DNA from 2 places in the Mesorhizobium sp. RCAM 05104 genome. Region 1 is predicted to be linked to the other one. Evidence: riboswitches for the same ligand, from Rfam matches in the RefSeq annotation. Region 1 holds a riboswitch; the other holds the start of a gene.
What was found. Region 1 has a riboswitch for thiamine pyrophosphate ahead of thiC (phosphomethylpyrimidine synthase ThiC). Riboswitches for the same ligand answer to the same signal wherever they lie in the genome.

Region 1 (5,320 bases):
CGGGCGACATGACGCGGCATGACGAGGAGCGGCTCTACCGACTCATCTCGAGCCATCTGCACTACGCCGGTTCGGCCCGCGCCAAGGAGATCCTCGATCACTGGGCGGACTACCGGCCGAAGTTCCGCAAGGTGATGCCGGTCGAGTACCGCCGCGCGCTCGAGGATACGGAGCGCATGAAAATGGGCGGTGGAGAAAACGTTCCATGATCACATCCACAAAAAGCGCCGTTACTCCGATCGGACGGGATCTAAGCTCACCTTCACCAATCCTGGCCTCAGTGCAGAGGGCAATCTTAACAGGCAGAAGAGGCCAGACATAATGCAGACCGCCAAGACAGTGCTTAAGTTTATCAAAGATGACGACGTCCAATACCTCGACTTCCGTTTCACCGACCCGCGCGGCAAGTTGCATCATATCACTGTCGACGCCTCGACAGCCGACCAGAACACGTTTGCTGACGGCATTATGTTTGACGGCTCGTCCATTGCCGGCTGGAAGGCGATCAACGAGTCCGACATGACCCTTATGCCCGATCCGACGACCGCCCAGATGGACCCGTTCACCTCGGCGTCCACCCTGACGATCAACTGCGACATTCTCGAGCCGGAGACGGGCGAGCCATACAACCGAGATTTGCGCCGCATCGCGAAGAGGGCCGAGGCCTGACGCTAACTGTCCCGCGCGACCGCTTCGCGCTCAGGGAAACGGCTGCGGTTGCGGTCGAGATTGATCCGCGCACCTTCACGGCCGAGATGGCCGAAGCCTGGGGAGCAGCCGGCGTGAACCGCGCAAGCCTCGGCGTGCAGAGCTTCGATCCCGTTGTTCAAAAAGCGGTCAACCGGGTGCAGAGTGAGACGCAAATGGCGGCTGCCGTCGAAGGCTGCGCCGGCATGGAGTAAGCCGCATCAATTTCGACCTGATCTTCGGTCTCCCGCATCAGACGGTGCAGTCCTGCGTCCAGACCGCGACGGCGGCGGTCGCCATGCGCCCCAACCGGCTTGCGGTGTTCGGCTATTCGCACATTCCGTCGCTCATAAATAATCAGCGCCAGATCGAGGAGACAGCACTGCCGGACAGCGCTGCCCGCGCCGAACAGGCTGCGGCCGTGGCCGAGACGCTGGTTGTCGCCGGCTACCGAGAGATCGGGCTCGACCATTTCACCTTGCCGGACGATGAGCTTACACTGGCGCAGAAAACCGGTCGCCTGCGGCGCAACTCCTGGGTTACTCGGCCGACACCTGCAAAACCCTGATCGGTTTCGGCGCGTCGGCTATCGGCCGCGTCGGCGAAGGGTACGTCCAGAACGAGGTTACACGGGATTCTTACACCCGGCACATCGCAGCTGGCCGTCTGGCGACGTCAAAGGGCTACCGTCTCACCGACGAAGACCGCGTGCGAGCCGCAATCATCGAGAGACTGATGTGCGATCTCGAGGCGGATGTGCCGGCAATCTGTGCCGGTCACGGATCTGATCCGATCCGTTTTCTCGATTCAGCTGAAGGCTTGGCGATGCTGGCCGAGGACGGGATAGTGGACATCGAAAAGGGTTTCATTCGCGTGCGGCAGGAGCATCGCTTTGTGATTCGCGCTGTTGCTGCCGCATTCGATGCATTTCTCGACCGGGTTGCCCCGTAAGCACAGCCATCGGCATGAGCGGAGGCCAAAGGGATTACCGCTCGTCGCTAACGGCTTGGGTAGCTTGGCGATGTTCTCGACGACCGTTCCGTGGCAGCGTGGTGGTCGCAATCCTTTCGAACGGACCCTGCCGAAGAAACCGCCTTTCTGCAGCTCGATTCGGCAACAGGTGGCTGTCCTTATCGACATGCCGCGGCTGGCCAGTCTGCCCTTCCGTTTCCTTCACTGGTGGTCATCTGTCGAACCGCGCCCACGAAAATGAATTCGCCGCTGACCAATGACGACGGCAGGTCGGATCGAGGCGATCTACGCGCAAACGTTTAGTGCCGATTGAAGGCGAGACCATCATAAGGATCGATCTTTAAGCCCCGAAGGTTTGGCGATCCCCGTATCCCTGTCCAGGTTTCCGGGGCGTGATTGTCGCTGACGCATGCGCGAGCTTTCTGCCCGGTTTGATGGGCCGCCGATCAGCGCCGCGAGCCGAATGCGCTTGACAAAGCAGCGCCGGCCCGTTCAATTCCAAGCATTCACCAGGGGAGTCCCGGCAAGGGGCTGAGATACTGCTGGCTTTCGCGGCGCAGTGACCCGTTGAACCTGATCCAGTTCATACTGGCGTAGGGACGGTGCAAGCGCTTTGCGGGAGTCACGCCCGAAGTCCTGTTTCGAACAGGCGGCCAAAGCGTCTTTTCATCCTTCCGGCACAGAACTGGGTCTCCAATGCACGAGCAAAGGAGCCTCAAGATGAATGCCCTCACCCCCGCCGTGTCGACGGGACCACTGCCCGCCTCACGCAAGATCCACAAATCCGGCGTCCTCCATCCGCACATCAAGGTGCCGATGCGCGAAATCTCCGTCCATCCGACGGCGGGCGAACCGCCCGTCACCGTCTACGATCCGTCCGGCCCCTATACCGACCCGACCGTCGAAACCAGTATCGAAAAAGGCCTCGCCCGGCTTCGCCATGAATGGATTACGGCGCGCGGCGATGTCGAAGCCTATGACGGTCGCCACGTGCGGCCGGAAGACAACGGATTTGTCGCTGGCGAGCGCCTGACACCGGAATTTCCGGTCCGCAACCGGCCGCTCAGGGCCAAGGCCGGCAAGGCGGTGACACAGCTTGCCTATGCGCGCGCCGGCATCATCACGCCCGAAATGGAGTTCGTCGCCATCCGCGAGAACCTCGGCCGCGAAATCCTGCGTGGCAAACTTGAGCGCGACGGCGAGGCCTTCGGCGCCGCGATCCCCGACTTCGTCACGCCCGAATTCGTGCGCGAGGAGGTAGCGCGCGGACGCGCGATCATTCCTGCCAACATCAATCATCCCGAGAGCGAGCCGATGATCATCGGTCGCAATTTCCTGGTGAAGATCAATGCCAATATCGGTAACTCGGCGGTCACCTCCTCGATGGCGGAGGAAGTCGAGAAAATGGTCTGGGCGATCCGCTGGGGCGCCGATACGGTGATGGATCTGTCGACAGGCCGCAACATCCACAACATCCGGGACTGGATCGTGCGCAATGCGCCAGTGCCGATCGGCACGGTGCCGCTTTACCAGGCGCTCGAGAAGGTCGGCGGCATCGCCGAGGACCTGACCTGGGAGGTCTACCGCGACACGCTGATCGAACAGGCCGAACAGGGCGTCGACTATTTCACCATCCATGCCGGCGTGCGGCTGCACTACATCCCGCTGACCGTTGACCGGGTCACGGGCATCGTCTCACGCGGCGGGTCGATCATGGCCAAATGGTGCCTGCACCATCACCGGGAAAGCTTCCTCTACGAGCATTTCGCGGAGATCTGCGACATCTGCCGCGCCTATGATGTGTCCTTCTCACTCGGCGACGGCCTTCGTCCCGGCTCGATTGCCGATGCTAACGACGCGGCGCAATTCGCCGAGCTGGAAACGCTCGGCGAGCTGACCCAGATCGCCTGGGCGAAAGATTGCCAGGTGATGATCGAGGGGCCCGGCCACGTGCCGATGCACAAGATCAAGCAGAACATGGACAAGCAGCTCGCCGTCTGCGGCGAAGCGCCGTTCTATACGCTTGGACCGCTGACGACGGACATCGCGCCGGGCTACGATCACATCACCTCAGGCATTGGTGCTGCCATGATCGGCTGGTTCGGCACGGCCATGCTCTGTTACGTCACGCCGAAGGAGCATCTCGGCCTTCCCGATCGCAACGACGTCAAGATTGGCGTGATCACCTACAAGATCGCCGCCCATGCCGCCGACCTGGCGAAGGGCCATCCGGCAGCGAAAGTCAGGGATGATGCCCTTTCCCGCGCGCGCTTCGAGTTCCGCTGGGAGGACCAGTTCAACCTGTCGCTCGACCCCGAAACCGCGCGCTCCTTCCACGACCAGACCTTGCCCAAAGAGGCGCACAAGCTGGCACATTTCTGCTCGATGTGCGGGCCGAAATTCTGCTCCATGCGTATCTCGCACGACATCCGCGCCGAGGCACAGAAGGAGGGCATGGCGGCGATGGCGGCAAAATACCGCGAGGGTGGCGATCTCTACATACCTGCTGACGAGACCGGCGCACCGCTCATGCCAGAGGCGCCGGAACCGTCATGAAGGTCTTGGTCAAAGGGGCCGGCGTCGCCGGCCTCACGGCCGCCTTCGAGTTCGCCACACGCGGCGCGGCGGTGACAGTTGCCGAGACAAGACATGCCCTCGGCGGCAATGCGTCGTGGTTCGCCGGCGGCATGCTGGCGCCATGGTGCGAGCGTGAAAGCGCCGAGCAGCCGGTGCTCGACCTCGGACGCGATGCCGCTGATTGGTGGGATGCGGCAACGCCCGGCCAGGTGACGCGGGCTGGAACACTGGTCTTGGCCGCGCCGCGCGATGCGGGCGAGCTCGACCGATTTGCCAGCCGCACGTCGGGCCATCGGCGTCTCGATGAAAATGAAATCGCCCTTCTGGAGCCCGACCTTGCCGGCCGCTTCCGCCGCGGATTGCTTTTCCCAGACGAAGCCCATCTCGACCCGCGCCTGGCGATGGCGGCACTTCATCACAGACTGTCGGCGATGGGTGTCGAATTCCGCTTCGGCGCCGATGCCCGGCACATTTCCGGTTTCGATCGCCGGATCGACTGCACGGGGATGGCGGCAGAAGACGACGGCCTGCGCGGCGTTCGCGGCGAGATGCTGATCCTGCGCACGCCGGACATTTCGCTGTCACGCCCGGTCCGGCTGCTTCATCCGCGCTTTCCGCTCTACGTGGTGCCGCGTACCGATCACCGTTTCATGGTTGGCGCGACGATGATCGAAAGCCAGTCCACAGGACCGGTCACGGCGCGTTCGATGATGGAGCTTTTGGGCGCGGCCTATGCTCTCCATCCGGCCTTCGGCGAGGCTGGCATCATTGAGACCGGCGCCGGCGTCCGTCCGGCCTTTCCCGACAATCTGCCGCGTGTCGAGGCATGTGGAAGCACCGTCGCGATCAACGGGCTCTATCGCCATGGTTTTCTTCTCGCCCCCGCCATGGCGCGCCAGGCTGCCGACCTGGTTTTTAGCCAAGACAGAACCAAGGAGCTTGCGGATGAAACTGATGGTCAACGGCGAAGTGCATGAGGTTGCCGCCACCACACTGGCCGAGCTGCTTGCCGCGCTCGACTATGAGGGCGATTGGCTGGCAACGGCCGTCAACAACGATCTCGTGCACAAAGCCAACCGCGCGG
Region 2 (5,320 bases), 3.5 Mb from region 1:
GGCCCGCGAAAGCGTTTCACTTTTTGACAGAAGCAATGCAAGCACCCCGATGTTCCCCTCGGGCCGACCTTTGCACGCAACCATTGCCGGGCAGTTAATTGACAAGATCAGATCGGTATTAAACCGGATATATATCACCGAAACCAGGCAGGGGTTGCCTTCCTCTATTCATGCAATCTATGCGGCGTACGGGATTGGACGTTCCTGCCTTGGCAGCTTCGCGATACAAAGCTCGTCCAGTCCCTATTAAGGGCCGCCTCAGCGTCATCGTCCGTCGACGCGTGACGATGTGCTCCCCATGCGACTTTTGAGTTCAAGAATCCTGCCCTACCCCAGATACGCATTGCTGAAATACCCCGCAAAATTCGGACGTTGCTTGACAACGTTGCCATCGGGGTCACGCAAAATGCCGGCGGCGAACAGGTAGTCGCCGATTGCTTCCATCTTGGCCGGATCCATGGTGGCGATGGCGCCACTTTGGCTGCGCAAGAAGTGACCATCGATCAGTGCCTTCAGCGAAGCGCGGATCAGCGCCGGATTGGTCAAGGCATCCTTGTTGGCCGCGATCAACAGTGCGGCAGCCTCATCGGGATGATCGACGGCGAACTGATAGCCGCGCCGCGTCGCCTGGACGAAGCCGGCCGCGACTTTCGGATTGGCCTGGAGATAGGCTTCGCTCGACGAGATCAGCGTCGTGTGCTCGTCGGGCACGCCATGGTCGGCATAGACGAAGCTGCGCTGCTTGATGCCTTTGAGCTCGGCATCGACACCCTCCCAGGTCGCGACCTCGAGCGTGAAATCGACCGAGCCGTTGGCCAGCGCTTCATAGGCCGAGGTGCCGAGCGTCACCGTCTCGAAATTGCCCTTGCCGCCGTCGTGGCGGATGATGGTGCCGATCAGCGCGTTTTCCCAGGCGCTGCCGAAGCCGCCATAGGTCAAGCCGTCAAGGTCCCTCGGGCTTTTGATCTCGCCGCGCGCCGCATTGAAGACCACTCGACCGGTTTCGGATTGCACAACGGCATAGACGGCCTTCAAGTCGGCCCCGGCGGTTTTCTGGGTGAAGAGGCTGATGGTGCCGTTGATGCCGAAATCGGCGACGCGGGCGGCGACGAGTGTGCCGGCACCGGTGTCGCTGTAGGGCAGGATATCGACCTCGAGGCCGGCCTCGCGGTAGAACCCCTTGTCGCGTGCGACAAACAGCCCGATGTGGTTGGTGTTGACCGTCCAGTCGAGTGCGACGGTGACCTTTTGCGCCGCCGATTGCGCTTGAGCCCGGCCCGCTCCGGCAACAAGCGGAAGACTCGTGGCAAGGGTCAGCAACAGGGCCTGGCGGCGCGTCAAGTCAGTCATGATCGTATCCTTCGGGTGGTTGCGGGTCGAGTTCGGGATTGAGAATGGTGTCGAGGATCTCGGCTTCGAGCGCGCTCGCCTGCCGCGCGGCATCGCCGCCAAGGCCGCGCGGGCGCGGCAGTGGCACCTTGATTTCACGGGCGATGCGGGCCGGGCGCGCCGACAGCACATAGATGCGGTCAGACAGGAACACGGCTTCGCGCACGTCGTGGGTGATCAGCAGCGCGGTCCAGCGGTGGTGGCCCCACATCTGCTCCAGCCAGCGCTGCATGGCGGTGCGGGTCAGTGCGTCGAGCGCGCCGAACGGCTCATCGAGCAGCAGCATGTCGCGCTCCTGCACCACTGTGCGCAACAGCGCTGCACGCTGGCGCATGCCGCCCGAAAGCTGCGCCGGAAAATGCCGCTCGAAGCCGGCAAGCCCGAATTCGGCAAAGAGCGGTGCGACACGCGCCCGCGCTGCCTTTCGCCTGACGCCTTGCACTTCGAGCCCGAGCGTCACGTTGTCGAGGATGCGCCGCCATGGCATCAGCGCGTCGCGTTGCGGCATGAAGGCGAAATGCCTGCCGTGATCGTCGAGCGGCGTGCCGTCGAAGAACATCTCGCCATCGCCGTGCTGCGCGCCGGTCAGGAGCTGGAACAGCGTCGACTTGCCGGCGCCCGAAGGACCAAGGATGGAGACGAATTCTCCGGCGCCGACGCGAAGCGAAATGTCGGCGAGTACCTCCAGCCCGCCGAACGCCTTGCGCACATGCCGCAGTTCGAGCCGGCTCATCGCCGTGGCCCCTTCCCCTGAGCTTGCCTGTCGGCCCGTTCCCAGGGCATGGCCAGGTGCCGCAGCAGCACCGTCAGTCCAAACAGGATAAGCGTGAGCGCGGCGCTGACGCCGACGGCGGCCAGCACCAGATCGGGGCGGAAATTGTTCTTGGCATTGAGCATGTAGATGCCCAGCCCCTTCGCGGCACCGGCATATTCGGCGAAGATGGCGCCGACCACGGCATAGGTGATGGAGATCCTCAAGCCGGCGAAGAAATAGGGCAGCGCCGAAGGCAGCCGCGCCAGCACGAAGACGCGCCAGCGCCCTGCCCCCATGGCGCGCAGCACCTGGCCGATCTCGGCCTCGGTCGCCTCGTAGCCCTGCACCAGGGCCACCAGCATCGGAAAGAAGGTGACCAGCGCCACCAGTAGGACCTTGGGCATCAGCCCGAAGCCGAACCACAGCACCACCAGCGGCGCGATGGCGACCAGCGGCAACGTCTGGCTGATGATGAACACGGGAAACAGCGCGCGCCGCAGCGGCTGGAAAAAGTCGACCAGCATCGACAGCGCAAAGGCAGCGCTGAGCGAACAGGCAAAGCCGAGTAGCGTGGCGCGGATGGTGGGGATGGCGTTGTCGACCAGCGCTTCGCGATTGAGCATCGCCTGCGCGAAGACGCGCGACGGCGCTGGCAGTATCGTCTGCTTGATGCCGGAATAACGGGCGCAAAGCTCCCACGCCAGCAGGAGCAGCCCGACCGAGATCACCGCCGGCGCTGCCTTGGCGAAGAGACCCGCGAGTTGACGCGAGCGGCTGGACGACGATGAGACCACGGGAGATGTCCTTGGACGGGCGCTCGCGCGCAGGCGCGGGCAGGCTCAGACAGCGCTGGGGCTGTTGGCGGAGACCGTGACGTCGAGGGTTACGTGGCCGGCGCCTGGCCCGAAGCGGCAGAAAGCCTCGTTCAGCGCCACGAAGATCGCGCCGGCATCTCCGCGCAATTTGGTGCAGAAATTCTTGGAGCGCTCATAGACGCCGGACTGCTTCAGGAAATCGATGCAGCCATAGATCTCGTCCATGTGGTCGTCGGTGCCCATCACATAGAGCGAGAACTGCGCTGCCGCCGGCTGGCCAGCGACAGCGGTTTCACGCACCGCGCGGATGGCTGCCTCCTTGCGCGGGCCGAGCGGCCCGACAGGTCCGTCAAACGCATCGGAGCGGCAGATCGGATCGTCCGGCTCGCCCGGACAGCCGCGCGAAATGGCCGCCGACAGGACGCAATGCTTGCCGCTGCGCGCTGCCGCCACGAACAGATCGCGAAGAGCCGGGAACAGGACTTCGGGCGGCCCGACAAGCAAGGTCGAGATATCATCGGTCTCGATCCTGAGCCTGTCGCGATAGGGATCGAGCGCACCGAGCGCACCAAGAATGACGCCGACGAAATCGTCGGCCATGGGATACAGGGAAATTTGTGCGCCTGAAAACATCGCCCGCCTCGCTCCGCTGGTATTACCCAGATCAGCTTCTAGGGTCTGTGGGCTTGCCGCCCCCGTCTCAGCCCCGACCGTACGGAGCACCCCTGTGGATGCGGGAGTTAAAGCACCATTCGAGCGATTGGGAAAGCCGTTTTTTCAGCGTACTGCGCCAAAACCATTGCGCCAGGCGCCGACGGCAGCCCGCCGGCGCCACCTCGCCGACAGCAATTGTGGCAAGTGGGCTACAGGCCTGCGGCGGACGATCATCTCTGCCCGGGCTTGCTTTCCACTTTGCCGAAAAGTCGCATTACCGGGCGCGCTTCCGTGACTGGAGCGCGTGCGAACATACTTCGCACTTTCAGGAGCCGTTTCAGCAGACGGCTGTAGGTGCGATGCAAAACCCTGCCGTCGGCAAGGTCGAACTCCACGCTTCCCCATCGCCTGACCGGCGCCCTGCCGGTTGGCAGGCCTAGCCGCCTGACCTGGCTGCGGCGCCCCTGACAAGGCGCCCTTGCAGTAGGCCGGCGCCGCCTCGCCCACCAGCATCCGCATCGCAGTCGGTGGGTCGCCGCCGGAAGCCAGGCACGACGATCGCGCCGATGTGGTTTCCCGCCTCCACCGAGCCGGCAAGCAGCGGTCCGGCATGAAAATGGCGCTGATCGGCCCTCCACGACCGGTGGGGTCAGTCGAATTCATCTTCCGGCGTCCGGTCAAACAGTGCCTTCCTCGCCACCATTCTGCGACCGGCGATCCAGTCCGACCTCACGAACCGCCCGAGCAGGGTCGAGCCGCGCCTGTCAGCCAGCCGGTTTGGGTAAAAGCGCCCCCACGGCGGTGACGACCGAAAGTCGTTCGCGTTTCACCAGCACCGGCTTTTCGTAGATCCTCTTCATGTTCACTCCGAAAGAAAACTGAAATCAAATCAGCATCCGCAGTTCGCCAGCGGCACAGCAAACTGTCAACCGCCAGACAGGGTTTGGCGGCCGGCATTGGCATGCCGCAGGAAATCGACGAAGGCGCGCACGGCCGGCGGCGTATGGTGCTGCTTCTGGTAGCAGAGGAACCAGCCGGGAAAGGTCGCGCACCAGTCGTCCAGCAGCGGCACCAGTTTGCCGGCCTCGATCAGCGGGCGCAGCAGATCTTCCGCCCAGAAGGCAATGCCGACCCCCTGCACCGCGGCGGCAACCGCCATGTCACGGCTGGAAACGACAAGCGGGCCATCGACCGCGACCGAGAACCATTGGCCTTCCCTGGCGAATTCCCATTTGTAGAGGCCACTGCCGCCCGGCCGGCGCCAGTTGATGCAGCGATGCTGTAGCAAATCCGGCGGTGCCGACGGTGATCCGTGGCGGGCGATGTAGTCCGGCGAGGCCACGGCGAGTTGGCGCTGCTTGCCGCCAAGCGCCACGGCGACCATGTCGGCTTCGAGGAATTCGCCGAGTCTCGCGCCGACATCATAGCCAGCCTCGACAATGTCGATGGCGGCATCGCCGATCGTCAAATCGAGGACGATGTCCGGCCATGCCTCGTGAAAGCGGCCGAGCACAGGCTCCAGATAGGTGGCAGCGGCAACGCTCGGCATATGGACGCGCAGAACGCCAGCCGGCGTGTCGCGCAAGGCAACGGCATCGCCAACCGCCGCCTCCATCTCGGCCATGGCCGGCGCGAAGCGCGCATGAAGGCGCACACCGGCTTCGGTTAGCGACAGGCTGCGGGTGGTGCGGTTGAGCAGCCGCAGGCC

Region 2: linked by a shared signal. The riboswitch ahead of AC56QP_RS29780 (YkoF family thiamine/hydroxymethylpyrimidine-binding protein) and the one ahead of thiC (phosphomethylpyrimidine synthase ThiC) in region 1 are both predicted to bind thiamine pyrophosphate.

The regions. Positions count from the first base shown of each region.
Region 1 is NZ_CM185033.1:2,362,065-2,367,384, forward strand. It holds gene gltB (glutamate synthase large subunit) at 1-209, shown strand, start outside; partial or broken gene AC56QP_RS11765 (glutamine synthetase beta-grasp domain-containing protein) at 322-666, shown strand; partial or broken gene AC56QP_RS11770 (radical SAM protein) at 684-1,638, shown strand; TPP riboswitch at 2,161-2,277, shown strand; gene thiC (phosphomethylpyrimidine synthase ThiC) at 2,380-4,215, shown strand; gene thiO (glycine oxidase ThiO) at 4,212-5,213, shown strand; gene thiS (sulfur carrier protein ThiS) at 5,182-5,320, shown strand, end outside.
Region 2 is NZ_CM185033.1:6,066,819-6,072,138, reverse strand. It holds gene AC56QP_RS29800 (methyltransferase family protein) at 1-138, opposite strand, end outside; gene AC56QP_RS29795 (ABC transporter substrate-binding protein) at 328-1,350, opposite strand; gene AC56QP_RS29790 (ABC transporter ATP-binding protein) at 1,343-2,122, opposite strand; gene AC56QP_RS29785 (ABC transporter permease) at 2,119-2,937, opposite strand; gene AC56QP_RS29780 (YkoF family thiamine/hydroxymethylpyrimidine-binding protein) at 2,983-3,591, opposite strand; TPP riboswitch at 3,582-3,695, opposite strand; gene AC56QP_RS29775 (putative RiPP precursor) at 4,377-4,472, opposite strand; gene AC56QP_RS29770 (LysR family transcriptional regulator) at 4,538-5,320, opposite strand, start outside.